2 regions of the Variovorax raffinosi genome follow, and region 1 is predicted to be linked to the other one. Evidence: predicted binding sites of a transcription regulator. Region 1 holds the regulator's gene; the other holds the start of a gene.
What was found. Region 1 encodes HrcA, which represses chaperone genes, less so after heat shock. Its sites were predicted from a motif close to TTAGCACTCNNNNNNNNNGAGTGCTAA; they were not measured.
Positions count from the first base shown of each region.

Region 1 (15,191 bases):
TGCGCCTTCGCATAGGCCACGAGCCCCGGCATGTCGGTCACGGGCAGGTCCGCGCGCACCGCGAGCACGCCGTCGTTGAAGGCGACGATGCCGAGCGGGTCGAAGTCCTTCAGCGGGTCATAGCCCGCCGCCTTGTCGACCACCGGATTGACCGATGCGATGGAGGGCGAAACCGCGATCAGCGTGCGGCCGTCGCGTGCGGCCCGCAGCGCCGCCTGCACGCCGATCTTGCCGGCCGCCCCGCCCTTGTTCTCGACCACGACCGCCTCGCCCAGCACGGAAGACAAGCCCTGCGCCACGACGCGCGCGACACGATCGATCGGGCCACCCGGCGGCGTCGGCACCACAAGGGTCGTCGCCCCTTGCGCGACCTGCGCGGGCACCGGGCCCGACAGGAGCACGCCGAGCAGCAGCACCAGCACGGCACCGGCGCGGCGCAGGGCTTCTTCAGCGCACGACCGCATCGCCGTTCTCCACACCGACCGAACTCAGCGCCTTCGCAACCCACTCGTGCATTGCGGCCAGCAGCAGGTCGGTGTCGATGCCGGTCATGAGGAACGGCGCCGCACCGCGGTGCACCAGTTCGGCCGAGTAGGCCGCATCGGCGATGCCGCCGATGGCGAGCGGCTTGCCCACGCGCAGGCAGGCGGTCAATGCGGCGTCGTGCGCCGCGCGCACCCGTGGATGCCTGAAGTCGCCGGCCACGCCCAGTTCGGCGCTCAGGTCGTTGGTGCCGATGCCCACGATGTCGATGCCCGGCACGGCGGCGATGCCTTCGATGTTCTCGATGCCGAGCGGACTTTCGATCAGCACCTTCAGCGCCGTGGCCCGGTTCATGGCCGCGTTGAAGTCCGGCGCGCTCATCTTGCGATAACCCACGTGCGGCAGCGTGCCGATGGCCGAGCGATGGCCCAGCGGCGGAAAACGGCAGGCGGCCACCAGGTCTTCGGCCTGCGCCACGGTCTCGATGCGCGGCGCGATGATGCCGCCCGCGCCGCCGTCGAGCAGCCGGCCGATCACGCCGTACTCGCGCTCGGGCACGCGCACGAAGGGCATCAGGCCGATGTCGAGCGCGGCGGCGCAGATCTGCGCGGCCGCGTCGATGGCGATGCTGCTGTGCTCCAGGTCCACCCAGATCGCATGGTGGCCGCTGGCCTTGGCGATGCGCGCGATGTCCGGCGTGCGCGAGCAGCGGACGCCGAGCGCGGCCACTGGCAGGCGCTGCAGCAGGCGGCTCACGACGAGGTTGGTGGATGCGGCCGAAGCCGTGTCTTGCGCCATGCGGGTCTTCCTTGTCTCTTGTTGTGCAGGTGTAGGCGGATGCTAGAGAATGACCCTCATATCCGGAAATACCGGATTCGGATGGCGTTCGATACTCTGGAGATATCGTGGAACTTCGACACCTGCGTTACTTCGTCGCCGTGGCGGAAGAACTCAACTTCACCCGCGCGGCCGAGCGCCTCTACATGGCGCAACCGCCGCTGAGCACGCAGATCCGCGGGCTGGAAGAAGAACTGGGCGTGCAGCTCTTCGAGCGCGACAAGCGCCGCGTGTACCTCACGCAGGCGGGGCGGCACTTCCTGGACCGGGCACGCACCATCCTCGCGTCGGTGCAAAGCGCGAAGGACGAGGTCCAGAGCGCGGCCGCCGGCGAGGTGGGCAAGCTCAACCTGGGCTTCACCGCGTCGTCGGTGCTCACGGCGGGGCTGCCGGCCGCCATTCGCAACTACCGCGCGGACTACCCCGCCGTCGAACTGCGGCTGCAGGAAATGGCCTCGATGCACCAGCTCGACGCCATCCACGCGCGCGAGCTCGACCTGGGCATCCTGCGCAAGCCGAACGTGAGCATTCCGATGGGCGTGACCATCGAGGAGTGGTATTCGGCGCCGCTGGTCGCGGCCATGCCGCAGCAGCACGTGCTCACGCGCGGCAAGGGCATCCACGTGCGCGAGCTGAAAGACGTGCCGCTGATCGTCTACCCGCGCGACGCCGGCATCGGGCTCTACTGGAAGGTGCAGGAGCTGTGCGCCAAGGCGGGCTTCCGGCCCGCGGTGATGCACGAGACGCGCGAAGCCTCGACCATGATCGGGCTGGTGGCCGCGGGCTTCGGCGTGGCGATCGTGCCGAGCGACACGCAGTGCATACAGCTCGAAGGCGTGCTGTACAGCCGCATCCTCGACAAGGACGCGGTGTCGAGCCTCTACCTCGGCTACCGCGATGCCGATGCCAACCCCCACCTGGACAGCCTGCTGCGATTGCTGCGCACCACGCCCACGGCCCACACGCCGGTGGGCCGCAAGAAGCCCTGACCGGTCAGGTCAGCGAATCAGGCGCGCTGGTTGCGGTGCGCGATCCAGCCCAGTGCCGCCGCCGCCAGGAGTGCCGGCACGGCCGCCAGCAGGAACAACTGGCTCCACGGCAGTTGCGCGCCCACGAGGAAGCCGCCCACCAGCGGCCCGACGATGGAGCCGATGCGGCCGATCGACATCGACAACCCCACGCCGGTCGCGCGCACGTTCGCCGGGTAGTAGTGCACGCACAGCGCGGGAATGTTCATCTGCCCGCCGATGATCAGCAGGCCGATGGCGAACACCAGGCAGAAGGCCGCGACCTCGCTGCCGACCAGGTGGAAGCCGAAGAACGGAACCAGCAGCGCACCCAGTCCGAGGCAGATCGCCACCGGGCCGAAGGGGCTGCGGCGTGCCACCACGAAGGACATGGCGAACGCGCCCGCCACGCCGCCCACATTGAGCATCACGCCGGCCAGCGCCGAGCGTTGGGGGCTCATGCCGCTCATCGAGAGCACGCTGGGCGTCCAGCTCAAAAGGAAGTAGCTCACCAGCAGGATCATGAAGGCGGCAAGGCTGATCAGCGCCGTGCCCAGGCCCCGGCCATCGGCCACCAGTTCGGCGATCGGGTGTTTGGTGCGGGCCACCGGCGCGTCGGCGCGCGAGGGGTCGCGCTCGGGCTCGGACACCGCGAACACCAGCGGCAGCATCGCCAGCGCGAGCACGCCGCCGCCGATGAAGATGCCGCGCCAGCCCACCTGCTGCATCAACGCCGCCGTGATGGCACCGCCGGCCACGGCGCCGATGGGAAAGCCCAGGAACATGCGCGAGACGGTCGCGCTGCGGCGCGCGGGCTGTGCATGCTCGGCGGCCAGCGCAGAGATGGTGGGGATCGCGCCGCCCAGGCCGATGCCCGAGAGAAAGCGCCACAGCATCAGTTGCTCGGGCGTGGCCGACCACGCGCTCAGCACGATGAAGCAGCCGGCCGAAAAAAGCGATGCCAGCAGCAGCTTGCGACGTCCGAAGCGGTCGGCCGCCGCACCCAATGCGATGGCGCCGACCACCGCGCCCGCGAAGCTCACCGCGAAGACCTTGCCGAAGGCGCCCGGCGGCATGCCCCATTCCGTCGAGATCAGCGGCGCGACGAAGGACAGCATCAGCGTGTCGTAGCCGTCGATCAGCGCCACCAGGAAGCAGACGATGAGCGCAAAGCGCGCGGTGCGCGAGGTCGCGCGGGGCGGGCTCGTCGCCCCGTCCATTGAGAGCGATAGCATTTTTTGTCTCCTGAATCGGAGCGATGCTAGGAGCCGTCAACGATATTCACAAATATCGCTTTCGAATGAATTTCGATACCTTTTCGATATTTTCATTTCTCGAAATCTGCGCGGCTTGCGGCCCGGTCTTTCCGGTCAGTCGTCGGAAAAGATCTCGCCGAACCCCTGGAAGGCCCAGCGCGCATCGCTGTGCGCATAGACCGCCGTGAATTCATTGTTGATGCCACGCGACCAGAAATGAAGGCCGAGCCGCCCGCGAAAAAGAATGATCTGCGCCAGGTCGGCATCGATCTCCCCGAGTGCTTCGACCATGCTGTCGATCAGCGGCAGCACGGCCTCCAGCGTTGGCATGACCTCGCGCTGAAGTGCCTGCAGATCGGCCGCATACACCTGCACCGTGAGTTCGCTGGATGTTCCGGCGTACAGGTCGCAGTCGAATTGCACGCGGCCTTCGGGGTCATGGCCATCACCCGCTTGAGAAAATCCCCGATGTCGAAGTTCGGCCAGGTAGTCCATGCGGCCAGTCTATCGCCGCCCTCTCCACCTGGCATCGGCATGCGCAACGCCCGATGGCCTACGGCAGCTTCGCGATCACCTTGATCTCGAACTGGAAGCCGTAGAGCCACGTCACGCCGATGCCGGTCAGCGTCGGGTGCGGCGCATCGCCCCAATACTCCGGCACCAGCTTCCATATTTTCTCGAAGTTCGTTTCCGGATCGACGATGAAGACGGTGACGTCGACCACGTCATCGAAGGTGCAGCCCGCCGCCTTCAGGATCGCATTCAGGTTGTCGAACGCGAGCCGCACCTGCGCCTGCAGCTCGGGCTCGGGCGAGCCGTCCTCGCGGCTGCCGACCTGGCCCGAGACGAACAGGAAGCCGTTGGAACGGATCGCTGGCGAATAGCGGTTCTTTTCATAGAGCGCCTGGCGCCCTGGCGGAAAAACGACGTCGCGCTTGGTCATGGATTGCCTTCTTCTTGAAGGGGTCGAAGCCGACCCCGGTGATAACGATGAAGGGACTTTAGGGAGCCGCGCCCGCCGGATAAACGGGCAAAGCCAACAATGACTGTTTGCAGAACCCAAACAATCATCTAGGGCCTGTTCACACTACACAAGGGGTCGCGAAGCTCGCCACAGCCCGCCCGTCAAGGCGCGTGACGCCGTGCGTGCGTCCGCACGCACAAGGAGCGCAACGCCGACGGGCGGGCTGTGGCGAGCTTCCCTGCGGGTTGCTTCTCCAAGGGGCCGTCTGCGGCGTTGCCCGCGCTTGCAAGGCTTCAGCCTTGCCGCGCCCGGGCGCCTTGCAGCCAGCCCCTTGGAGAAGCAACGCGACCCCTTGTGTAGTGTGAACAGGCCCTAACCCGCAGGAGCAGACATGGACCGTTTCGATGCAATGCAGGCCTTCGCCCGCGTGGTGGAAGCCGGCAGCTTCACCAAGGCGGCCGAGACGCTGCACATGAGCAAGACCAGCGTGACGCAACTGGTGCAGCAGCTCGAAGCACGGCTGCGCGTGAAGCTGCTCAATCGCACCACGCGCAAGGTCAACGTCACGGCCGACGGCGCGGCCTACTACGAGCGGGTGGTGCGCCTGCTGGCCGACATGGACGATGCGGAGACCAGCCTGTCCAGCGCGTCGGCGTTGCCCCGGGGCCGCCTGCGGGTGGACGTGCCCAGCCCGCTGGCCCGCATGATCCTGGTGCCGGCATTGCCGGCCTTCCACGCGCGCTACCCCGACATCCAGATCGACATGGGCGTGAGCGATCGCATGGTGGACGTGATCGGCGAGAACGTGGACTGCGTGGTGCGCGGCGGCGAACTCACCGACCAGTCGCTGATGGCGCGCCGCGTGGCCGACCTTCGACTGGGGGTGTACGCGGCACCGAGCTACATCGAGCGCGCCGGCACGCCCTCGCACCCGCGGGAGCTGGAGGACACGCACCACCGCATCGTGGGCTTCCTGTGGTCGCGCAGCGGCAAGGCCTTTCCGTACGCCATGCACAGCGGCAGCGAGCGCATCGAGGTGCAAGGGCGCCACGTGTTCTCGGTCGATGACGGCAATGCGTACCTCGCGGCCGGCCTTGCGGGTCTCGGCGTTCTCTGGCTACCGGACTACATGTCCGAACCGCATCGGGCGCGCGGCGAACTGGTGCCGCTGTTCGAGGGCTGGCGCCTCGATCCGATGCCGCTGTACGTGGCGTTTTCGCCGAACCGGCATGTCAGCGCCAAGTTGCGCGTGTTCATCGACTGGGTGGTCGAGCTGATGGCGCTGCATGCGCCTGTCGTCGTCCGGCGCGACGCGTGACCATTGCGAGGCGCTAACCCAGAACGTCATTCACCTGCTCATTGAATTCGGTCTGGCTGAGGGCTGCGCCGATCTCGCGCGGCAACGCATCGCGCGCCGAAAACACGCCGAGGATCTTCGCCCCCGCCACGAGCGGCAGATGGCGGAACCCGCGCTCGAGCATCAGCACCACGGCGTCGGACACCAGCGTCTCCGGCGGTATGCAGATCGGGTTCGGCGTCATGACCTCGCGCACGACCGTGCGATCGGGGTCGAGCCCCTTGGCCAGCACGCGGGTCATCAGGTCGCGCTCGGTCAGGATGCCCAGCAGGGTGTCCGGCAGCTCCATGACGAGCACGCTGCCACAGTTGGCGCGCGTCATCACGCATGCGGCGTCGCGCACGCTGGCCTGCGGGCCCAGGCTGAGCACATGCGTGCGCGAGATGGACTGAAAAACGGTGCGCTCGGCCATGATCCGCCCTCCGAAGGAGTCGTGAATGGTGCGCCTGGCGTTTGCTCAGCGCAAGGAGTTGTTGAGCCGCTCCAGCGCCTGGGCACCAGGGCAGAGCTGGGCCGGCCCCAGCGCGTTGAGCGGCCGGTCGCTGGTGTTCAGCGCCGTGTGCAGGTCGGTGGCCAGCGGATCGACGTAGAGCAGGCCCGTCACCACCTCGCCCATCTCGTGGTGCCGCTGCATGTACGCCATGGCGGCATAGCGGTCGCCGGGGTTGTAGTCGGGGTGCAGGCTGCGCAGGCGCAGCACCGTGCCGTCGTGCTGGCGAACGTCCATCACTTCGCCCGCTCCCAGGTCGACGGTGATTTCCTCCCGCCCGCTGATGAAGTCGATGCGGCTCACCGCCTCGTTGTGCTCGCGCACGTAGTCGTAGCTCTTGGTGCTGCCCGGGTGGTTGTTGAAGGCCACGCAGGGGCTGATCACGTCGATGAAGGCGGAGCCGCCGTGGCTGATCGCCCCCTTGATCAGCGGCACCAGCTGCGCCTTGTTGCCCGAAAAGCCGCGCCCCACGTAGCTGGCGCCCAACTGCAACGCCATGGCCACCAGGTCGAGCGGGTTGTCGGTGTTGACCACGCCCTTCTTGCTCTTGGAGCCTTGGTCGGCCGTGGCCGAGAACTGGCCCTTGGTCAGGCCATAGACCCCGTTGTTCTCCACGATATAGGCCATGCGCACACCGCGCCGCATGGCGTGCGCGAACTGGCCCAGGCCGATGGAAGCGGAATCCCCGTCGCCCGACACGCCCAGGTACAGCAGGTCGCGGTTGGCCAGGTTGGCGCCGGTCAGCACGCTGGGCATGCGGCCGTGCACGGTGTTGAAGCCGTGCGACGCGCCCAGAAAATAATCCGGCGTCTTGGAGCTGCAGCCGATGCCCGAGAGCTTGGCCACGCGGTGCGGCTCGATGTCCAGCTCCCAGCAGGCTTCGATGATGGCGGCGGAGATCGAGTCGTGGCCGCAACCGGCGCACAGCGTCGATATCTTTCCCTCGTAGTCGCGCCGCGTGTAGCCGACCTTGTTGGTGGCCAGCGTCGGATGGCGCAACCGGGGCTTGGCAAGGTAGGTCATGCGGATTCCTTGGTATCGGCGACGCGGGACGCCTGCGCGTGTGTCTGCGCCTGCGTCTGCTGCACATGCGCGCTGATGGCCTGGACGATGAAGCGCGCGGTGATGGGCGTGCCGTCGAAATGCAGCACCCGGATCAGCCGGGCGGGGTCGGCGTCCAGTTCATTGACCAGCAGGCTGCGCATCTGCGCGTCGCGGTTCTGCTCGACCACGAACACCTGCCTGTGCTGCGCCAGGAACTGCACCACGCTGTCCGGAAAGGGAAAGGCGCGCAGCCGCAGCGCGTCCAGATGGATGCCCTGTTCTTCCAGCGTGTCCAGCGCTTCGTGCATGGACGGGCTGGTCGATCCGAAATAGATCACGCCCAGGTCGGTCTTCTCGGCGGCCGGCCGCAGCACCGGCTGCGGCACCAGGGTGGCCGCGGTCGCGAACTTCTTCAGCAGCCGCTCCATGTTGTAGATGTAGTCCGGCCCGCGCTCCGAATACCGGGCGTAGGCGTCGCGTGTGGTGCCGCGCGTGAAGTAGCTGCCCTTGGTCGGGTGCGTGCCCGGCAGCGTGCGCCAGGGAATGCCGTCGCCGTCCACGTCCTTGTAGCGGCCGAAGTCGCGGCCCGCTTCCAGCTCTTCGGCGCTCATGACCTTGCCGCGGTCGTAGGCCGCGCTGTCGTCCCAGGCGAAGGGCTCGCACAGGCGCTGGTTCATGCCGATGTCCAGGTCGGTCATCAGGAACACGGGCGTCTGCAGCCGGTCGGCCAGGTCCAGCGCCGCCGCCGCATGCTCGAAGCACTCGTACGGATCTTCGGGAAACAGCAGCACGTGCTTGGTGTCGCCATGCGAGGCATAGGCGCAGCACAGGATGTCGGCCTGCTGGGTACGCGTGGGCATGCCGGTGGAGGGGCCGCCGCGCTGCACGTTGATCAGCGTGACGGGAATCTCGGCGAAGTAGGCCAGGCCGATGAACTCGGTCATCAGCGAAATGCCCGGCCCCGAGGTGGCCGTGAAGGCCCGTGCGCCGTTCCATCCGGCGCCGACCACCATGCCGATGGAGGCGAGTTCATCTTCCGCCTGCACGATGGCAAAGCGGTGCTGGCCGGTGGACGGGTCCACGCGGAACTTGGTGCAGTACTTCTGGAAAGCCTCGGCCACCGAGGACGACGGCGTGATCGGATACCAGGCCGCCACCGTGGCGCCGCCATACACGCAGCCCAGCGCCACGGCGCTGTTGCCGTCCACGAAGATGCGGTTGCCCACACGGTCGGCACGCCGCACCTGCAGGCCCACGGGTTCGCGCAGGTTCTCTCTTGCGAAGTCGCAGCCCAGGTGCAGCGCCTGCACGTTGGAGGCCAACAGCTTTTCCTTGCCCTTGTACTGTTCGCCGAACAGCTTCTCGACCACTTCCGGCTCGATGCCCAGCAGGATGGCCAGAGCGCCCACGTAGACGATGTTCTTGAAGAGCTGGCGCTGGCGCGGGTCCTGGTAGACGGCGTTGCAGATCTCGGTGAGCGGCATGCCGATCACGCGGATGTCGCTGCGGAATTTCGACGGCGGCAGCGGCCGCGTGCTGTCGTAGAAAAGGTAGCCGCCGGGCTCCAGCTCGGCCAGGTCGGCGTCCCAGGTCTGCGGGTTCATCGCCACCATCATGTCGGTGCCGCCGCGCCGGCCCAGGTGGCCCTGCTCGGTCACGCGCACCTCGTACCAGGTCGGCAGACCCTGGATGTTGCTGGGGAAGATGTTGCGCGGACTCACCGGCACGCCCATGCGCAGGATGGCCTTGGCGAACAGCTCGTTGGCCGAGGCCGAACCCGAGCCGTTGACGTTGGCGAACTTGATGACGAAGTCGTTGATGCCTTCGATCTGCGGAACGGCGCTCATGCGGCCACTCCCTGCCCCGCGGGCGTCATCTTCAGCAGGAACTTCTGCATGTCCCAGGCCCCCGTGGGGCAGCGCTCGGCGCACAGGCCGCAGTGCAGGCAGACGTCTTCGTCCTTGACCATGACGCGGCCCGTCTTGAGCCCGCCGGACACGTACAGGTCTTGCGTCAGGTTCAGCGCCGGCGCCTTGAGCCGGGGCCGCAGCTCAGCCTCTTCGCCGTTGTCGACGAAGCTGATGCAGTCCATCGGGCAGATGTCCACGCACGCATCGCACTCGATGCAGGCGGTCTCGGTGAACACGGTCTGCACGTCGCAGTTCAGGCAGCGCTCGGCTTCCTTGAAGGCGGTGGCGGCATCGAAGCCCAGCTCGACCTCGACGCGAATGCTGGCCAGTGCCGTCTCGGCCTTGGCCCATGGCACCTTGTAGCGCAGGTCGTTGGAGGTGTCGTTGTCGTAGCTCCACTCGTGGATGCCCATCTTCTGCGACACCAGGTTGGTCATGGGCGCGGGGCGAACATAGACCGGCTCGGCATGCAGCAGCTTGTCGATCGACACGGCCGCCTCGTGGCCATGGGCCACGGCCGTGATGATGTTCTTGGGGCCGAAGGCCGCATCGCCGCCGAAAAAGACGCGGGGCACGCTGGACTGGAAGGTGTTCTTGTCCAGCACCGGCAGGCCCGACTTGTCGAAGTCGATGCCGCAGTCGCGCTCGATCCAGGGGAAGGCGTTTTCCTGGCCCACCGCGACCAGCACTTCGTCGCATTCGAAGAAGGCGTCCGGCTCGCCGGTGGGCACCAGCGAACGGCGGCCCTTGTCGTCGTACGCGGCCCGCACGATCTCGAACAACATGCCCTTCAGCTTGCCCTCTTCATGCACGAAGGCCTTGGGCACGTGGAAGTTGATGATCGGAATGCCTTCGTGCTGGGCGTCTTCCTTTTCCCAGGGCGAGGCCTTCATCTCCTCGAAGCCGCTGCGCACGATGACCTTCACGTCGGTGCCCCCCAGTCGACGAGCCGACCTGCAGCAGTCCATGGCCGTGTTGCCACCGCCCAGCACGACCACGCGCTTGCCGATGCTGCTGATATGACCAAAAGAGACCGAGTTGAGCCAGTCGATGCCGATGTGGATGCTGGCCGCGGCCTCCTGCCGGCCGGGCATGTCCAGGTCGCGCCCGCGCGGCGCGCCGCAGCCGACGAAGATCGCGTCCCAGTCCTGCGCCATCAGCGCCGTCATCGAATCGATGCGCTCGCCGCTGCGGAACTCGACGCCCAGGTCCAGGATGTAGCCCGTCTCCTCGTCGATCACCGACTCGGGCAGGCGAAAGCGCGGGATCTGCGTGCGGATGAAACCGCCGGCCTTGGCCTCGCCGTCGAACACCGTCACCTCGTAGCCCAGCGGTGCCAGGTCGCGCGCGACAGTGAGCGAGGCCGGCCCCGCGCCGATGCAGGCAACGCGCTTGCCGTTCTTCGGTGCGAGCGTCGGCATGCGCGCGCGCACGTCGTCCTTCATGTCAGCGGCCACGCGCTTGAGCCGGCAGATCGCCACCGGTTCGGGATCCTGGGCGTTGCTTTCCTCCACCCGCCCGCGCCGGCAGGCCGGCTCGCAAGGCCGGTCGCAGGTGCGCCCCAGGATGCCGGGAAAGACGTTGGAGGCCCAGTTGATCATGTAGGCGTCGCTGTAGCGGCGCTGCGCGATCATGCGGATGTATTCAGGGACGGGCGTGTGCGCCGGACAGGCGTACTGGCAATCGACGACCTTGTGGAAGTAGGCCGGATTTGCGATGTTTGTTCGCTGCAATGCGTGTCTCCTGGACAAACGCCCGGGACCCCGGAGGGGCCCGACATGTGGCTTGGCGCCAGTATGCGCCGCACTGGTGCACGCACAGCCTTGGTGAAATCCCGCGGTGACGGGACCCTCGGGGCGAGATCCGGAAACGAAGGTGCGACCTCTGCGAGAGGCCCGGCGCACTGCGAACTATTTCTTGATGAAGTACCGGCTGGGCGCCTCGCCCAGCGCATGCCGGAACACCGTGGCAAAGGCGCTCGGGCTGCTGTAGCCCAGGTCCGCGGCCACGCGCGTGACCGGCTCGCCATGGCCCAGGCGAACCACCGCGGCAAGCAGGCAGGCTTGCTGGCGCCACTCGATGTAGCTCACGCCGGTGTGCTGGCGGAACTGCCGGGTGAACGTGCGGCGGCTCATGCCCGTGCGTGCGGCCATGTCGTCGATGCCGATCTCCAGCGAGGGGTTGATCAGCATCTCCCGGCAGGCTTGCGCAAGGCGTGGGTCGGTGGGCAGCGGGGCATTGAGCGACAGCGTCTTCATGTCCGCGATCTCGTGCAGCAAGAGATTCATCAGATGCGCATCGCGTCCGCCGAGCTTGTACAGCGCAGGCACATCGACGGCCTTCTCCAGCAACTGGCGCAGCAGCGGCGACACGTCGAGCACCCGGCAGTCGTCCGGCAGCCCCAGGCGTTGTGCCGCCTTGCTGCGGACATAGGTGTTGAGCATGGTCACCGCACCGCGCATCTGCATCGCGTGCTGCAGGCGGGCCGGCACCCAGATGGCACGTTGCGCCGGAACGACCCAGTTGCCTTTGTCGGTGAACACGGTGATCACTCCGCAGGCGGCGTACGCGAGCTGCCCACGCTCGTGGCTGTGCGAAGGAAACAGCTCGCCGTCCGGATAGTCGCGGGCCGTCACCACGGCATCGCGCGGTGTCTTCACGTAGGGATTGATGTCGATTTCTCGCATGGCCCGGATTTGACATCAATTGACCCACCATCGAAGGCGGGCCGGGTCGAAATCCAGCCAAATCACCTTGGCCGACGCCCTCCGCGCCGGCGCACCCGACGCGGAAATACCGACCATGCAAAAGAAACACCTGCTCCTGGCCATCCTCGTGACGGCCGTCTGGGGATTCAACTTTCCAATCACCAAGCTTGGCCTGGCCAGGGTCGACCCGCTGCTGCTCACGGCCATCCGCTTCACGCTGGCGGCCTTGCCCCTGGTGTTCATCGTCAAGCGCCCGCAGGTCGCCTTCGGATGGCTCGCGGCCTACGGGCTGATCTTCGGCGTGGCGATGTGGGCCTTGATCAACCTGGGCATCGCGTGGGGCGTGCCGCCGGGCAGCGCCGCCTTGCTGATCCAGTTCAGCGCCTTCTTCACGCTGGGCTGGGGCGTGCTGTTGTTCAAGGAAGGGTTGAGCCTGCCGCAGGTCGTCGGCCTCGTGCTGGCGGCGCTTGGATTGGTGGGCATCCTGTCGGGCCGTTCAGATGGAGCGACCCTGCTCGGCTTTTCCCTGGTCATGGTCAGCGCCGTGGCATGGAGCATTGGCAACATCGTCGTCAAGGTGTCCGGGGTACGCGAGATCTTCGCCTTCGTGGTCTGGGCCAGCCTGTTTCCGCCGATACCCCTGTTCCTGCTGACCTGGCTGTTCCACGGATCGGCGCCGTATCTCACGCTGCTCGATCATGTCGACGGCGTGGCCGTGTTTTCGCTGCTGTTCCAGGTCTACGGCGCCACTCACTTCTGCTACTGGGGGTGGAACCTGCTGCTGCGCGAATACCCGGTTTCGCGCGTGGCGCCGCTTTCACTTCTGATTCCGGTGTTCGGCATCGCCGGGTCCATCCTTATCTTCGGGCAGCAGCCCAGTGCTTCCGAGTGGACTTCGATTGCGCTGATCCTGGCTGCGCTGGCGGTCGGGCTGGTGAAGGGGCCGGCGGTTCTGGCCAGCAGGGCTGGGCAACGGGCATGAGTGGCTGCATCGCCCAAAGACGATCCACGAAGAAAGCAGCGTGATGCCTGCTTCTTCGAAGTATTTTCAAGGGGGAAGGGAACGTGGTGGTAGGCCGTGATGGGCTTGAACCATCGACCAACGGATTATGAGTCCGCTGCTCTAACCAACTGAGCTAACGGCCCACGCGGGCACGATTCTATTCGTGCCGCGCCACCCGCCCGCTCACTTGCGGTGGCTCAGCGCGTTGCCGATCAGCCGCGACGTGATGTCGACGATCTGGATCATGCGTTCGTAAGGCATGCGGGTCGGCCCGATCACGCCCAGCGTGCCGACCACCTGCCCATCGACCTCGTAGTTGGCGCTGACGATGGAGAGTTCCTCGAACGGCACCACCTGGCTCTCGCCGCCGATGAAGATGCGCACGCCTTCGGCCTTGCTCGACACGTCGAGCAGCCGCATGAGCTGCGCCTTCTGCTCGAAGAGTTCGAAGGCGCGGCGCAGTTGCCCCATGTCGCTGGAGAAATCGCTCACCGCGAGCAGGTTGCGCTCGCCGGAGATCACGACCTCGTCTTCCTGCGCCTCGGTCAGCACTTCGGAACTGACCTGCACCGCTGCCTGCATCAGCGCCGCGATCTCGCCGCGCAGTTTTTCGACCTCGGACTGCAGACGGTCGCGCACCTGCTCGATCGTCAGGCCCGCGTAGTGCGCATTGATGTAGTTGGAGGCCTCGACCAGCTGCGACTGCGAATAGTCGGCCTCCGGGAAGATCACCCGGTTCTGCACGTCGCCATCGGGCGACACGATGATCACCAGCAGCCGGTTTTCGGACAGCCGCAGGAACTCGATCTGCTTGAACACCGACGCGCGCCGGGGCGCCATCACGACACCCACGAACTGCGACAGGTTCGACAGCAGGTGGGCCGCGTTGGCAATCACCTTCTGCGGCTGGTCGGGCGCAAGGCTCGGCGTGCTCATCTGCTCGCGCTGGGCCGTCAACATGGTGTCGACAAAGAGGCGGTAGCCACGATGCGTTGGAATGCGGCCAGCCGACGTGTGCGGACTGGCAATCAGCCCCAGCGCCTCCAGGTCCGACATGACGTTGCGGATGGTCGCCGGCGACAGGTCCAGCCCCGAGGATCGCGAGAGCGTGCGTGACCCGACGGGTTGCCCGTCGGCGATGTAGCGCTCGACGAGCGTCTTGAGCAGCAACTTGGCACGGTCGTCCAGCATTGCAAGATTTTAGTGTTGTACTTCGAAAAGTTTGGGAAACAGAGGCGCATAGCCTAGCTCACCCGGCGAAGTCGCAAGCCGCCCCGGCCTCGACGTGTCACGCCAGCCCGCACGAGCGCAGAACGGACAGCCGTGGGGGACACCCCGAACATGAGTGCCACTTCTGCCAGAGTGAACCCTGCGGAATAAAGCACCCCCACGGTATCGGCCTCATCACCCGTCACCAGCGTACTGCGCCCAAACTGAACGCCACGCGCCATAGCTGCGACCCTGCCCGCTTGGCAGCGCTCTCGAATAATGGCTCGTTCAAGCTGTGCAACAGCACCCAGAATCTGCAGCACGAATTCACCCATCGCGGAAGACGTATCAATCGGCTCCGTGAGCGACTTAACTGCACACCCCGCGTGCTTCAGCCGGTCCAACAACTGCAGCAAATCTTTGAGACTTCGCGCCAGCCGGTCTAGCTTGTAAACCACCAGCGTACAGCCTGGACGCAACGACGCAAGCGCCCGGTGCAGCTCGGGCCGAGGTCCGATGCCGCTGGTCTTTTCGGAGTAAATCTCACGCACACCAGCACCACGCAATGCATCAAGCTGCATACGCGTTTCCTGATCGTTGGTGGACACCCGCGCATAACCTACAAGCATCGAAATCCTCTCAAACAAACCGCCAAAAGATGTATGTATTTGGCCGCTCAGCCGCTTAAACCCAAGCACTGACACTTGCCAGCCCCTGATCCGCTCCACAGAGGGCAATCTCTGTAGACTGCACATCAAAGGAGAGGGCCATGGGGATTCAGGACAGAGACTGGTATCGCGACGAGATGCGACGACGACAACGAGAAGAAGAAGCCGCAGAAAAAAGACGGAAATCCCCGCTGCGAGGGCTCATGGGGGTTCGCACGGTGAACCGAGGACAAGCACCAAAGCTATGGGGCGGAG
Region 1 covers NZ_JBPJZR010000015.1:81,141-96,331, forward strand. Annotated here, with positions in the region: gene ACSFB7_RS32110 (Bug family tripartite tricarboxylate transporter substrate binding protein) at 1-464, opposite strand, end outside; gene ACSFB7_RS32115 (HpcH/HpaI aldolase family protein) at 448-1,281, opposite strand; gene ACSFB7_RS32120 (LysR substrate-binding domain-containing protein) at 1,389-2,309, shown strand; gene ACSFB7_RS32125 (MFS transporter) at 2,327-3,562, opposite strand; gene ACSFB7_RS32130 (hypothetical protein) at 3,698-4,078, opposite strand; gene ACSFB7_RS32135 (RidA family protein) at 4,137-4,526, opposite strand; gene ACSFB7_RS32140 (LysR family transcriptional regulator) at 4,939-5,865, shown strand; gene ACSFB7_RS32145 (CBS domain-containing protein) at 5,879-6,316, opposite strand; gene ACSFB7_RS32150 (2-oxoacid:ferredoxin oxidoreductase subunit beta) at 6,362-7,417, opposite strand; gene ACSFB7_RS32155 (2-oxoacid:acceptor oxidoreductase subunit alpha) at 7,414-9,285, opposite strand; gene ACSFB7_RS32160 (FAD-dependent oxidoreductase) at 9,282-11,081, opposite strand; gene ACSFB7_RS32165 (AraC family ligand binding domain-containing protein) at 11,259-12,035, opposite strand; gene ACSFB7_RS32170 (EamA family transporter) at 12,151-13,038, shown strand; tRNA gene ACSFB7_RS32175 (tRNA-Ile) at 13,126-13,202, opposite strand; gene hrcA (heat-inducible transcriptional repressor HrcA) at 13,243-14,250, opposite strand; gene ACSFB7_RS32185 (recombinase family protein) at 14,304-14,897, opposite strand.

Region 2 (15,191 bases), on a different contig from region 1:
CCGGTCTGGGCCGGTGTTTCGCGGGTGCGCAGCAGCAGGGTTGCATCGGTCTTGGCGGGCGACAGGCGCCGCGCCAGTTCGTGCGCCTGGTTGAAGCCGCGCTCGCGCAGCCGGTCGGGCGCCAATGGCATCGGCAGCACGATGTCGCACTGCTCCAGCGCGGGCTCCACCCACGGCGCGCTGCGCAGCAGCGTCGCGAGCGGGCCGGCCCATCCGGCGTCGCCATCGAACTTGAAGCGGGCGATGCAGTCCGGCCAGGGCCACGCGTAGGTACAGGCGGTCAGGCAGGCGTCCAATGGCGGCGGGTGGCGCAGGCATTCGCCGCATCGGGCCACGCCCTCGGGCACCGGCAGGGCGCAGCCGCTGCAGCGCGCCATCGGCGGGGCGAAGCGCGCCACGCAGGCATCGCACACGGGCTGCGAGGGCCACGCGCGGCAGACCTCACACTGGCTGGGCAGCCGTGCAAGCAGCGAGGTGAAAGGCCGGAATGGCCTCAGGGCCCGATGGAGGAGCATGGGCTCAATATACTCACGGCCCCATGGCCACCGACCCCGCAAGAAGACCGCCGACCATCGACCCCACGGCGGCTGCCCGCTGGCGCCGGCTCGCGCCCGCCGACGGCTCGCCCTGGCTGCACGAGGAGATCGGCCGCCGGATGGAAGACCGGCTGCAATGGATCAAGGCCCAACCCGCCTCATGGGCCGACTGGGCGCCGCTGCGCGGCGGCCTCGAGGCGCATGAGCTGGTGGCCAAGCGCTATCGCGATGCCGCCTCTTTCGTGATCGAACCCGAGCCGGCGCTGGCCGCCGCGACCAGTGAGGCGCTGGCCGCCCCCTGGTGGAGTGCGCGCCGCTGGCAGGGCGGCAAGGCGCGCTTCGATGCGCCGCCGGAAGAGGGCGTCGACCTGCTCTGGGCGAACATGTCGCTGCACATGGCGGCCGACCCCGAGGCGCTGATCTCGCAGTGGCACCGGCTGGTCGCGACCGACGGCTTCCTGATGTTCTCCTGCCTCGGACCCGACACCGTGCGCGAACTGCGCGCGTTGCATGCGCGGCTGGGCTGGCCGGCCGCCGGCCACGAGTACACCGACATGCACGACTGGGGCGACATGCTGGTGCATGCCGGCTTCGCCGAGCCGGTGATGGACATGGAGCGCATCGTGCTGACCTGGGCCACGCCCGAGGCGGCGCTGGCCGAGCTGCGCACGCTCGGGCGCAACCTGCATCCGGCGCGCTTCGGCGCATTGCGCGGCAAGGCCTGGCACAAGGCGCTGAAGACGGCGCTGCCCGAACTCGCGCCGGCCGAAGGGGCCGACGGCCACATCGCGCTGACCTTCGAGGTCATCTACGGCCATGCCTTCAAGCCGACGCCGCGCGTGTCCTTGTCGGCCGAGAGCGCGGTGTCGTTGCGCGAGATGCGATCGATGTTGCAACAAGGCCGTCCGGGCGCGTGATCGGCTGTTGATTTGCGCGGCAAAAACGCCTGACGCACAGGCTGTTTTTTGCCTACTAGTAGTGACCCGTAGGCGTCCCACAGGGCACTCGGGCGCAGGTATCTACCCGCTACAATCCGCCGTTGCGTGAAACTCGCGGGTATTGTCCCGCGATCGAGGGGTGTCGGATCCTGTTTGTACGAGGCTTGTACGAGCGGTTTTGGCAGCCATCGACGCTCCGATTTGCTGAACTCGCCCGTGTCGAATTCCGTGTTTCGATTTGCCACCGTTTCAGGCCAGAGCATCCACTGGTTCCTGAAGCGAAATTGCTCGGTGACGCCGAGCCAGCTCGCCTGGCTCTACGCCTCGCTGTGCGTGGTATCGCTCGGCACAGGCACGGTGTTCTGGCTGCACGGTGCGCCGCTGGTGCTGCCATTTGCCTGGCTCGAACTGGCCGCTGTCGGGTTTGCGTTCATGGTGTACGCACGGCACGCGACCGATGGCGAGAAGATCGCGCTGCAGGGTGGGCGCCTCGTTGTGGAGCTCGAGAACGGTGGGCACTACGAACGCACGGAATTTCTTCCGCACCAGGTGCGGATCGAACCGCAGACCGGCGATCGCTCGCTGATCGAGGTCTCGGGACAGGGTCGATCGGTCAGGGTGGGGCGCTATGTACGCCCGGAGTTGCGAGCGGCGTTGGCCCGCGAGATTCGAATGGCGTTGCGCGGCGCCTGAGGGGGCTCGCGCAGTGCTGCACGGTTGGGTTTGTCGAAAAATTGAAGAAACGTGAACACGATGAAGAGCATTTGGCGCAATAAGTACAGGCCGGCGAATCTGTTGCTGGCGGCCGGCGCGGCTTTCAGCAGCGCGGCGCACGCAGTCAACGATCTGCCCGGCGGCCCTTCGGTTCGCCAGTTGAATCTTCCGGTCGGTGTGACCAAGATCGCGCAGGAACAGCATTTCCTGCACACGATCATGATGATTCTGTGCACGGTCATCTTCGTCGCCGTGTTCGCGGTCATGTTCTATTCGATCTGGAAGCACCGCAAGTCGGTCGGCCACAAGGCCGCCAACTTCCATGAATCGGTGGTGGTCGAAGTCATCTGGACCATCGTTCCCTTCCTCATCGTGATCGTGATGGCGCTGCCCGCCACCAAGGTGCTGGTGGCCCAGAAGGACACCACCAACGCCGACCTCACGATCAAGACCACGGGCTACCAGTGGAAGTGGGGCTACGACTACCTGAACGGCGAAGGCGAGGGCCTGGCCTTCATCTCCACGCTCGACAGCTCGCAGCGCGCCATGTCCGACGCAGGCGCCAAGGGCGCGATGCCCGACGACTACCTGCTCAAGGTCGACTACCCGCTGGTGGTGCCGGTCAACAAGAAGATCCGCATCATCACCACCGCCAACGACGTGATCCACGCGTTCGCCGTGCCGCAACTGGGCCTCAAGCAAGACGCGATTCCCGGCTTCGTGCGCGACACTTGGTTCCGTGCCGAGACCATCGGCGACTACTACGGCCAGTGCCAGGAACTGTGCGGCAAGGAGCACGCCTACATGCCGATCCACGTGAAGGTGGTTTCGGCCGGCGACTACACGGCCTGGGTGGCCGACCAGCGCAAGGTTGCCGCCGCCAAGCTCGACGACCCGACCAAGGTCTGGACGCTGCCCGACATGCTGGTTCGCGGCGAGAAGGTCTATGCCGCCAACTGCGCCGCCTGCCACCAGGCCAACGGCAAGGGCGCGGGCCCGATCAAGGCGCTCGACGGCGATCCGAAGGTGCTCGACGCCGATCACTCGGTGCAATTGCACGTGCTGCTCAACGGCCAGAACAACGGCGCGATGCCGTCCTGGAAACAACTGAGCGATACCGACCTCGCGGCAGTGGCGACCTACACCAAGAACAGCTGGTCGAACAAGACGGGCCAGCTGGTGCAGCCGGCCGAAGTGCTGGCCCTGCGCGGCAAGTGACCCGGCAGCGCCCCGCGAAGAAGAAATTGCAAGGAACAACGAAATGAGTGCAGTCCTCGACCCCCACGGTCACGCAGTCCCCGGCGACCACGCACACGACGAGCATCACGATCACCACGCGCCCACCGGCTGGCGCCGCTGGGTGTTCGCGACCAACCACAAGGACATCGGCACGCTCTACCTGCTGTTCAGCTTCACGATGCTGATGGTGGGCGGCGTGCTCGCGCTGCTGATCCGCGCCGAGCTGTTCCAGCCCGGCCTGCAACTGGTGAACCCCGAGCTGTTCAACCAGTTCACCACCATGCACGGCCTGATCATGGTGTTCGGCGCCATCATGCCGGCCTTCGTGGGCTTCGCGAACTGGATGATCCCGCTGCAGGTGGGCGCGTCCGACATGGCGTTCGCGCGCATGAACAACTTCAGCTTCTGGCTGCTGATTCCCGCGGCGCTGATGCTGGTCGGTTCGTTCTTCATGCCCGGCGGTGCGCCGGCTGCAGGCTGGACGCTCTACGCGCCGCTCACGCTGCAGATGGGCCCCTCGATGGACGCCGGCATCTTCGCGATGCACATCATGGGCGCCTCGTCGATCATGGGCTCGATCAACATCATCGTGACCATCCTCAACATGCGCGCCCCCGGCATGACGCTGATGAAGATGCCGATGTTCTGCTGGACCTGGCTCATCACCGCCTACCTGCTGATCGCCGTGATGCCGGTGCTCGCAGGCGCCATCACCATGACGCTGACCGATCGCCACTTCGGCACCAGCTTCTTCAACCCCGCCGGTGGCGGCGACCCGGTGATGTACCAGCACATCTTCTGGTTCTTCGGCCACCCCGAGGTCTACATCATGATCTTGCCGGCCTTCGGCATCATCAGCCAGGTGGTGCCGGCCTTTGCCCGCAAGAAGCTCTTCGGCTATGCCTCGATGGTGTACGCCACCTCGTCGATTGCCATCCTGTCGTTCATCGTGTGGGCGCACCACATGTTCACGACCGGCATGCCGCTCACCGGCCAGCTGTTCTTCATGTACGCGACCATGCTGATCGCGGTGCCCACGGCCGTGAAGATCTTCAACTGGATCGCAACGATGTGGCAGGGCTCGATGACCTTCGAGACGCCCATGCTGTTCGCGGTCGGCTTCATCTTCGTGTTCACGATGGGCGGCTTCACCGGCCTGATCCTCGCGGTCGCGCCGATCGACACGCAACTGCAGGACACGTACTACGTGGTGGCCCACTTCCACTACGTGCTGGTGGCCGGCTCGCTGTTCGCCATGTTCTCGGGCTTCTACTACTGGGTGCCCAAGTGGACCGGCGTGATGTACAACGAAACGCGCGGCAAGGTCCACTTCTGGTGGTCGCTGATCTCGTTCAACGTCACCTTCTTCCCGATGCACTTCCTGGGCCTGGCCGGCATGCCGCGACGCTATGCCGACTACCCGATGCAGTTTGCCGACTTCAACGCCGTGGCGTCGGTCGGTGCCTTCTTCTTCGGTTTCGCACAGGTCTACTTCTTCCTGTTCGTCGTGCTGCCAACGATGCGCGGCAAGGGCGAGAAGGCTGCGCAAAAGCCATGGGAAGGCGCTGAAGGCCTCGAATGGGAAGTGCCTTCGCCCGCACCGTTCCACACCTTCGAGAACCCGCCCAAGCTGGACATCACCGCCACCAAGGTGATCGGTTGATCGACAGCCCACAGAGCCAAGCGACCGCACCACGATGACCACGCCTGAGCAAAGAAAGAACAACCGACGCATGGGGCTCACGCTGGCTTCCATCGCGGTGATCTTCTTCATCGGTTTCATCGTCCGCATGGTCTTCTTCGGCGGTCGTTGACCGCCGGCAACCGAACGGGAGCAGCAGCATGAGTCTCGGTCAACGCATCCAGCGCGCCAACGTCCGCATGGTCGGCAAGCTGGCCGTCGTGGCCTGCGGCATGTTCGCCTTCGGTTATGCGCTGGTGCCGATGTACCGCGCCATCTGCGAGATGACGGGCATCAACATCCTGGCGCTCTCCGAGCTCGAAGTGCCCGGTGGTGCCAGCGGCGGCAAGAACGTGCGCGTGCCCGACAACACGCAGGTCGACATGAGCCGCACCATCACGGTCGAGTTCGACTCGAACGTGCGCGGCGGCCTGTGGGACTTCAAGCCCGCGGAGCGGACCATCGAAGTGCATCCGGGTCAGCTCAACACGGTGATGTACGAGTTCCAGAACGTGCAGAACCGCCGCATGGCCGCGCAGGCCATCCCGAGCTACGCGCCGCAGCAGGCCGCGCCGTACTTCAACAAGCTCGAGTGCTTCTGCTTCAACCAGTACACGCTCGATCCGGGCGAGAAGAAGCAGTGGCCGGTCGCGTTCGTGATCGACCCCAAGATTTCCAAGGACGTGAAGACCATCACCCTGTCGTACACCTTCTTCGAGGTGGGCGGCAAGACGCCGCCGGCGCCGGTGGCGGCCAACTCGAATGCCGCCAATGAGCCGCGCTCGTGACCGCCGATCCTTCAGGCAAGCCAAAGGCTTCGAAGGCTTCGCTGTGGGACACGGTGAAGGCGGTGGGGTGGTCGTTCTTCGGCGTTCGCAAGAACAGCGCCTACCAGGAAGACCTGGGCAAGCTGAACCCGCTGCACATCATTGCGGTGGCGTTCGCGGCCGTGATCGTCTTCGTGGTCGCTCTGGTGTTGCTGGTGCGCCTTGTGGTCGCTGCCTGACGAAGATACCCACGCTAGCCAGAATCCATTGAATCGAGAGAAGAAAGAAAGCCAGGAGCTGATATGAGTTCAACCACCCACGGCACCACGCCCTACTACTTCGTGCCCGGACCATCGGCCTATCCGGTCATGGCTGCGACCGGCCTGTTCTTCGTCATCCTCGGCGCCGCGCAATGGATCAACGGGCACGCGTGGGGCTCCTGGTCCCTGCTGGCCGGCATGGTGATCTGGCTCGGCACGCTCTTCGTGTGGTTCCGCGCCTCCATCCGCGAGAGCGAAGGCGGGCAGTACGGCCACAAGGTCGACCTCTCGTTCCGCTGGAGCATGAGCTGGTTCATCTTCTCCGAAGTGATGTTCTTCGGCGCCTTCTTCACCGCGCTGTGGTGGGCCCGCACCCACGCGCTGCCGACGCTCGGCAGCCTGGACAACGCGATCCTCTGGCCCGACTTCAAGGCCGTGTGGCCCAGCGTGGCCGCTGGTGCTACCGGCTCGCCCGCCGGCATCGTCGAGCCCTTCCAGACGGTCGGCCCGTTCTGGCTGCCCACGATCAACACCGCGCTGCTGCTCAGCTCGGGCGTGACGCTCACCATTGCCCACCACGCGCTGCGTGCCGGCCATCGCGCACAAACGATCCGCTTCATGTGGCTCACCGTGCTGCTCGGCATCGTCTTCCTGGGCGTGCAGGGTTATGAATACCACCACCTGTACACCGAACTGAACCTCAAGCTCAGCTCGGGCACCTACGGTTCTACCTTCTTCATGCTGACCGGCTTCCACGGCCTGCACGTGTTCATCGGCATGCTGATGCTGCTGTTCATCACGCTGCGCCTGCAGAAGGGCCACTTCACGCCCGAGCGTCACTTCGGCTTCGAGGGCGCGGCCTGGTACTGGCACTTCGTGGACGTGGTCTGGCTCGGCCTCTACATGTTGGTCTATTGGCTTTGAGCGAAGAACCCAGGGTCTGTCACCAATGAAACGCCCTCGCGCTGGCTCCGCCATGCGGTGGATGTGCGGAGGGCGGCGCAGCCCATGGTCATCCATGGGCAAGCCGGCCGACAAAGCAGACGCCGTATGGCGGAGCCAGCCCGGAGGGAAGCCCTGCTGCGCGGTGCATTGCGGCGTTGCCCTTCGCTTGCGTAGCGGACTACGCGGCGCTCAGGGCGCCTTGCACTGCACCGCGCAGCAGGGCTTCGCGAGGGCGTTTCATTGGTGACAGACCCTGACGGCATTCCGCAAAAAAGGCGCCGCAAGGCGCCTTTTTCATGGTTCTCCTGGAACGAGCACCACCTACTTGCCGAGCGGGAGTCCGGTGGGCTGGATGTAGCCGAGTTTCCAGGCGAGCAGCATGCAGAGGAACAAAAAGACCGAGAGGCCGATCCGAAAGGTGAGCGCTCGCGCCATGCCACCGCTTTTGGCGCGCCCGTCGCGCCCGTCCTTCAGCATGAAGAACAGCGCAAAGGCGAGGCTCGCGAAGATGCCCACGAACACCAGGGCAACGAAATATTTCATGACCCGCATTATCGGCCGCACGCCCCTTTCTCTCCAGTGACTCCTGAACCCCTGTACCCCGAAGAACGCCGCCGTCCCGGTCGCTTCTGGCTCATCACCATCGCGGCCGTGCTGACGCTCGCCGCCACCGTTTCACTTGGCCGCTGGCAACTGTCGCGCGCCGCGCAAAAAGAAGCGCTGCAGGCCGACATCGACGCCCAGAAGCAGAAGCCGGCGCTGGCCCAGGCCGACTTCCTCGCGCTCGAAAAAGCCTCGGACTCGCTGCACCGGCCGGTGCGCCTGCGCGGCCTGTGGCTGCCGACGCAGACCGTCTACCTGGACAACCGACAGATGCACGGCGTGCCCGGCTTCTATGTGCTGACGCCGTTCGCACTTGAAGGCAGCGAGCAGGCGGTGATGGTGCAGCGCGGCTGGGTGCAGCGCAATTTTGTCGACCGCACGAAGCTGGGCGATGTCGAGACGCCGGCCGGCATCGTCGAGGTCACCGGCCTGATCGAGCCGCCGCCGAGCCACCTGCTCGAACTGGGAACGGCGGCAGCACCGGCAGCGGCCGCATCGGCACCCGCCGCAGGGGCCTCGGCACCGGCCGCCGAAGGGGCTTCGTCCATCCGGCAAAATCTCGACCTGGAGGCCTTCCGCGCCGAGACCAAGCTGCCGCTGCGAACCGATGTGTCGCTGCAGCAGACCGGGCCGGCCTCCGAGGGCCTGCAGCGCGACTGGCCGGCCCCGGCGCTGGGCTTGGAGAGGCACTACGGTTACGCATTCCAGTGGTTCGGCCTTTCGGCACTCGTCGTCATCCTCTATGTCTGGTTCCAATTCATCACCCCCTTCCGCCGCTCAAGGCGCCGCGCACGCGATGGCCGCTTCTGACGAGCCGCTGGGCCTGACGGTGCACTCGATGCCGTCGCCCAACCAGGCGCTCGACGGCGCCGAAGGGCGGCGTACCGTGAGCGGGCGCTGGAAGATGATCGCCGTGATGCTGATGTGCGCGGCACCCGTCATTGCCTCGTACTTCACCTACTACGTGATCCGGCCTGAAGGCCGCAGCGTGTATGGCGAGCTGATCGATCCGCAGCGCGAACTGCCCAAGCTGACCGCCACCGACCGCGATGGCGCGCCGGTCGACATCGCCACGCTCAAGGGCCAGTGGCTGCTGGTCGCGGTGGCGGATGCGGCCTGCGACGCGCTGTGCGAGCAACAGCTCTACCTTCAACGCCAACTGCGCGAAAGCCTGGGCCGCGAAAAGGACCGCATGGACCGCGTCTGGCTCGTGAGCGATGCCGCGCCCGTGCCCGAGCGCCTGAACAACGGCCTGCACGGCGCCACCGTGCTGCGCGTGCCGGCCGACCAGTTGGCCAAGTGGCTGGCGCCGGTGGCGGGCCATACGCTGGCCGAGCACCTCTTCGTGGTCGACCCGATGGGCAACTGGATGATGCGTTTCCCGGCCCGCATGGACGCCGCGGGCGCCAGCCGCGCCAAGCGCGACATCGACCGCCTGCTGCGCGCCTCGGCCTCGTGGGACGAGCCCGGCCGCTGATTCCCCATGGACACGAGCTCGCTCTACGATCTGACGCCGATCGCCTGGCTGATGGCCGCCGGCATCCTGATCGCGCTCGGCCCGCTGGTCTGGGTGTGGCGCCGCAATGCGGGCGCCGGCCCGGTGCGACGGCTGCACGCGCTGACCGTGCTCACGCTGTTCCTCACGTTCGACCTCACGCTGTTCGGCGCCTTCACCCGCCTGACCGATTCGGGCCTGGGTTGTCCTGATTGGCCCGGCTGCTACGGCAACGCCAGCCCGGCCGGTGCACGGCACGAGATTGCGATGGCGCAGGCGGCTCAGCCGACCGGCCCGGTCACGCACAGCAAGGCCTGGGTCGAGATGGTTCACCGCTACCTGGCAACGGGTGTCGGCGTGCTGATCCTCACGCTCGCCGGCGCGACCTGGATCGTGCGTCGCCGCCAGCGCCGTGCCCCGGCGCCTTCGGGAGAAGAGGGCGGACACCACGCCACGCTGAGCGCATGGTGGCCGGCCTTCACGTTGGTCTGGGTCTGCCTGCAGGGCGCCTTCGGTGCGCTCACCGTGACCTGGAAGCTCTTCCCCGCGATCGTCACGCTGCATCTGCTCGGTGCCGTGGTGCTGCTGGCGCTGCTTTGCATCCAGGCCGTGCACTACCGGCAGGCGGCGGCGCAGCGGCTGCCCACTGCAGTGTCGCCCGCGCTGCGCAATGGACTGATCGCCACTACCGTCTTGCTCGTGCTGCAGATCGCCTTGGGCGGCTGGGTCAGCACCAACTACGCAGTGCTGGCCTGCACGCAGTTTCCGACCTGCCAGAACAGCTGGTGGCCGCCGATGAATTTCGCGCAGGGCTTCGAGATCTGGCGCCACCTGGGCGTGACCGGCGAGGGCCAGCCGCTCGACTTTTCCGCGCTCACGGCCATTCACTACGCGCATCGGCTGATGGCCTATGCGGTGTTCGTGGCGCTCGGCGTGCTGGCGTGGCGCATGCGCCGCATCGAGCCGCTGCGCTCGCAGGCGCACTGGCTTGCCGGACTGGCGCTGCTGCAACTCGCAACGGGCCTGGGCAATGTGCTGCTCGGCTGGCCGCTGGCCGCGGCCGTGCTGCACACCGGCGGCGCCGCGGCGCTGGCCGTGGTGCTGACCTGGGCGCTGTGCGAAAGCCGCCGCGAAGCCGCATCCACAACCGTGGCTCTGCGCGCCGACGACAATGCACGCGCGACCCCCAACCCGAAGAAAGCAACCGCGTGAGCACCCCGATCCCCGTTCAGCACACCAGCACCGCGAACGTGCTGCGCCAGTTCTACGCGCTGACCAAGCCGCGCGTGGTGCAGCTGATCGTGTTCTGCGCGCTGATCGGCATGGTGCTGGCCGTTCCCGGGCTGCCCTCGTGGGCCGATGTGCAGCGCGGCGTGCTGGCTTGCATCGGCATCTGGCTGGTGGCGGGTGCGGCGGCGGCGTTCAACTGTCTGGTCGAGAAGGGCATCGACGCGAAGATGAAGCGCACCGCCTGGCGCCCCACGGCGCGCGGGCAGCTCAGCGACATGCAGGCGCTGCTGTTCTCGGCGCTGCTGTGCGCGGCCGGCTCGGCGCTGCTGTGGTTCACGGTCAACCCGCTCACGATGTGGCTCACGTTCGCCACCTTCGTCGGCTACGCGGTGGTCTACACCGTGATCCTCAAGCCGCTGACGCCGCAGAACATCGTGATCGGCGGCGCCTCGGGCGCGATGCCGCCGGTGCTCGGCTGGGCCGCGATGACGGGCGATGTCGGTCCCGAGGCGCTGATTTTGTTTCTCATCATCTTCCTGTGGACGCCGCCGCATTTCTGGGCGCTGGCGCTTTACCGCGTCGAGGACTACCGCAAGGCCGGCCTGCCGATGCTGCCCGTCACGCACGGCAACGAGTTCACGCGGCTGCAGGTGTTGCTGTACACCTTCATCTTGTTCGCGGCCTGCCTCATGCCCTTCATCTACGGCATGAGCGGCTGGCTGTACCTGGCGGTGGCCATCGCCGTGAGCATCGGCTTCACCGGCTACGCCTTCGCGCTCTGGCGCAACTACTCCGACGCGCTGGCACGCAAGACCTTCCGGTTTTCGCTGATCCACCTGAGCGTGCTTTTCCTGGCGCTGCTCGTCGACCACTACCTTCATTGAATTGAATTGAACACCGCTCCCATGAACAAGCGAAACGCTCTCAAACTGATTGCCGCAAGCGTGGGCGTGGCGGCTCTGGGCGTGGGGCTTTCGGCTTGCGGCGAGGCCAAGCAGAATTTCAATGCCGTGGACATCACGGGTGCCGACTATGCCAAGGGCTTCTCGCTGAAGGACGCCGATGGCAAGGTCCGCACCATGGCCGACTTCAAGGGCAAGGTGGTCGTGCTGTTCTTCGGCTACGCGCAATGCCCCGACGTGTGCCCAACCACCATGACCGAGATGGCGCAGGTCAAGCAGCAGCTCGGCAAGGACGGCGACAAGCTGCAGGTGCTGTTTCTCACCGTCGACCCGGCGCGCGACACGCCCGAAGTGCTGAAGGCCTACATGGGCGCGTTCGACCCGAGCTTCGTGGCGCTCATTCCTACGCCCGAAGAACTCGCCGCGGTCGCGAAGGACTTCAAGGTCTATTACAAGAAGGTCGACGGCAAGACGCCGACCAGCTATTCGATGGACCACTCGGCCGCCAGCTATGTCTACGACACGCAGGGCCGGTTGCGGCTGTATGCGCGCTACGGCGCGGGCGTGCCGACCATGGTGTCGGACGTGAAGGCGCTGCTCGCTTCCTGAGGGGCTGCACATGGACGCCGCAGTGGCCTTGGTCGGCTCGGTCGATCACCTGAAAGGGCGCAAGGGTGCCTTTCGCATCGCGCTCATTCCACCCGAGGTGCTGCGCGCACTCAACGACGGCCTGCTCGAAACCGTCAACCTCAATGAATTCATGGCGCTGGAGCTGCCGCAGCTCGCGCGCAGCGTAGCGGGGCACATCGGCCTCGACGCGGAGAGCGAGCGGCTGGTCGACACGCTGGCGATGCTCAGCGCCTTCAAGCCGATGCAGCGGCACAGCCACGTCGCGCGTGCGCTCTATGACCTGACGGCTCTGCACGCCGAGCGTGATGCTGTCGCCCACAAGCTGGCCACGCATGCGAGCGATGTCGCGCGCTGTTGGGCTGCCCAGTGGGTCACGCTCTCGGGGCTGTCGTTGCCGGCGCAACTGGAGGCGGTGCGCCGCTTTGCAGCCGATCCGCATTTCGGTGTGCGTGAGATCGCCTGGATGGCGGTGCGCGACGCAGTCATCGCGTCGTTGGACGAAGCGCTGGCGCTGCTGCAGCCCTGGGTCTTCGACGCCGACCCCAACATCCGCCGCTTTGCTAGCGAACTCACGCGCCCGCGCGGCGTGTGGTGCGCACAGATCGAGGCTCTGAAAACCGAGCCCTGGCGCGCGCTGCCGCTGATCGAGCCGTTGCGCGCCGACCCGAGCCGCTACGTGCAGAACTCGGTCGCGAACTGGCTCAACGACGCGAGCAAGACCCAGGGCGAGTGGGTCGACAGGCTGTGCGCGCGCTGGGTGGCCGAGTCGGACACGGCCGAAACCCGCTACATCGCCAAGCGCGCCCTGCGCACGCTCTCCAAATGAAAAAGCCCGGCTTGCGGCCGGGCTCGTTCGGGAAGAGGGCGGAAAATGCCGCTTATGCGTAGTCGGCGAGCGCCTTCTTCATCTTCTTCATTGCAGCGACTTCGATCTGGCGAATGCGCTCGGCACTCACGCCGTACACAGCGGCCAGGTCGTGCAGCGTCATGCCGCCCGAGCCGTCGTCGTTGACCTTGAGCCAGCGCTCTTCCACGATGCGGCGGCTGCGATCGTCCAGCGCTTCGAGCGCGGTCGCGATGCCGTCGCTCGACAGGCGGTCGCGCTGCTGCGATTCGAGCAGGGCGGTCGGCTCCTGCGTGGCGTCGGCCAGATAGGCGATTGGGCCGAAGCCTTCGTCGCCGTCGTCCGACGGACCCGGATCGAGCAGCACGTCGCCGCCCGACAGGCGGGTTTCCATCTCGACCACTTCTTCAGGCTTGACGTTGAGCCGGGTCGCCATTTGCGACACCTCGTCGGGGCTCAGCGTTTCGCGGTGCGTGCCGTTGTCGGCCGCGGCCGAATCGGCCTTGAAACCCTGCTTCATGGACCGCAGGTTGAAGAACAGCTTGCGCTGGGCCTTGGTCGTCGCGACCTTGACCATGCGCCAGTTCTTCAGGATGTACTCGTGGATTTCGGCCTTGATCCAGTGCATGGCGTAGCTCACCAGCCGCACGCCCTGGTCGGGGTCGAAACGCTTCACGGCCTTCATCAGGCCCACGTTGCCTTCCTGGATCAGGTCGCCGTGCGGCAGCCCGTAGCCAAGGTACTGGCGGGAAATGGAGACGACCAGGCGCAGGTGCGACAGGATCAGCGCACCGGCGGCGTCGAGGTCGTTCTGGTCGCGCAACTTGCGTGCGAAGCCCTGCTCTTCTTCGAGCGTGAGCAGCGGCAGGCGGTTGGCGGCCGAAATGTAGGCATCCAGGTTACCCAGCGGGGGGACCATCGACCATGGATTGGCGACGGCCAGCTGGTTGGCAGAGACTCCAGACAGCGTTGTCATCAGGGGAAACTCCTTAGTGTTGGCCATATTAGCACTCGGTTAGAGGGAGTGCTAAACCAAGGGTTCCCTTGAGTTTCTATCGCGGCGATAGCTTCTGGCTCGGGAGGTGTCGATTTTCATTGGGGATGGAATTTCTTTCACTGGGAATGGAACCGTGATTCTTTTGAAATCAACGACTTAGCGGCGTATTTCGGACCCGGCCGCCGGCCAGCTCGCCGAATTTGGGGCCTGCCGTCAGGATTTGCTCGACGGGCCATGTCGGCGCGCTGGTGGCCATGGTTGCCGAACTGCGCAAGTGCGCCGGCTTCTTTCGTGACCACCTGCGCTCATCGTGATTCAGGGCGGCACTTCTCTCCTCCGGCGGATCGCAGGCCGTCGCTTCGAGCCTTGCAGAAGATGCACCTACCAGTCGAATGCTCGAGTCTTTGCCTGGCAAGCCCGGCTAGGCCGGGATGGGCTCGGGCGCGGCAGAGTTTTCTCCGAGGGCCGCGCTCGGCCATAGGCTGCCGCTCACGAGCAGCCCTTGCGCGATGCTGGTGTCCCTAGGCCATGGGCCTGTGGTATCGTCAATGCTTAGCGGGGCTGAGCGTCCCTGTGCCGCCTCCAACGGCATCGTTTTCAATGAACGCTCTGGTTAGCTGGATACCCGACCGTGAAGGTATGAATGCCCAAATCAGGTCGACCAAGGAGGCACGTCGGCCATGAATTGGAGCTTTCATGACTCGCGTTTATTTCCAATCGGATTCGATTCCGAAGTTTGCTGCCAAGCGCCTGAAGTACGGCTTGGCCATTCCGCAAGCAAAAGCCGAACTCTGGACCGCCCAGATTTTCAACTACCGTGACTGGCACGACATGCTCAACATGTTGGGCAGGCAGGAGCCGACCCTACTGGACGAGCACATTCCTCCGTCTGCCTTGCAGGAGCGCCGGGAATTCCAAGCACAGGCACTTCGAACCTGCTTTTCGAAGGACAACTTCGCCTACTTCGCGCCCACGGTCCTTGCGCAGTGGCAGCCTTCTGCAGCACGCCCAGGCCCTTACGCAATCGACCTGCAAGCACCGTCGGCTCTGAACGTGCTCGCCCAGTGGAAAGCCCTCGCGGCGCAGGGCGTAGCAGACTACGCTTTCCGCCTCGCATGGGTGCTGGCTCCTGATGGTCCGCAATCCCGGCACGAACCGCTCAGCGCAGTGCAAGAGGAGGCCACCCTGCTCTATCGGCAGGCCGCGGAGGCCGAACACGTGGAAGCGATGTTCAACTTAGGACTGTTCATGCTGCCGCGTGTAATGCGACTGGATAGCCCTGAGGTGCGAGCCACAACTTGGTTGCATCGAGCTGGTCAACTCGGCGACAGTCGTGCCAAGGCCTACGAACGCGAAGATGATGACCGCAAGGAAGACATTCTGAACAGCCTCCTCGCCGGCACCTTGGAG
Region 2 covers NZ_JBPJZR010000007.1:4,188-19,378, reverse strand. Annotated here, with positions in the region: gene ACSFB7_RS20670 (ComF family protein) at 1-515, opposite strand, end outside; gene ACSFB7_RS20665 (class I SAM-dependent methyltransferase) at 539-1,453, shown strand; gene ACSFB7_RS20660 (DUF2244 domain-containing protein) at 1,691-2,167, shown strand; gene coxB (cytochrome c oxidase subunit II) at 2,228-3,406, shown strand; gene ctaD (cytochrome c oxidase subunit I) at 3,450-5,090, shown strand; gene ACSFB7_RS20645 (cytochrome oxidase small assembly protein) at 5,125-5,241, shown strand; gene ACSFB7_RS20640 (cytochrome c oxidase assembly protein) at 5,270-5,896, shown strand; gene ACSFB7_RS20635 (DUF2970 domain-containing protein) at 5,893-6,114, shown strand; gene ACSFB7_RS20630 (cytochrome c oxidase subunit 3) at 6,178-7,059, shown strand; gene ACSFB7_RS20625 (twin transmembrane helix small protein) at 7,402-7,632, opposite strand; gene ACSFB7_RS20620 (SURF1 family protein) at 7,660-8,493, shown strand; gene ACSFB7_RS20615 (hypothetical protein) at 8,480-9,160, shown strand; gene ACSFB7_RS20610 (COX15/CtaA family protein) at 9,167-10,390, shown strand; gene cyoE (heme o synthase) at 10,387-11,292, shown strand; gene ACSFB7_RS20600 (SCO family protein) at 11,314-11,919, shown strand; gene ACSFB7_RS20595 (DNA alkylation repair protein) at 11,930-12,766, shown strand; gene rpoH (RNA polymerase sigma factor RpoH) at 12,819-13,760, opposite strand; gene ACSFB7_RS20585 (SEL1-like repeat protein) at 14,478-15,191, shown strand, end outside.
Region 2: the regulator HrcA is predicted to act here: its motif matches at 13,789-13,815, upstream of rpoH (RNA polymerase sigma factor RpoH).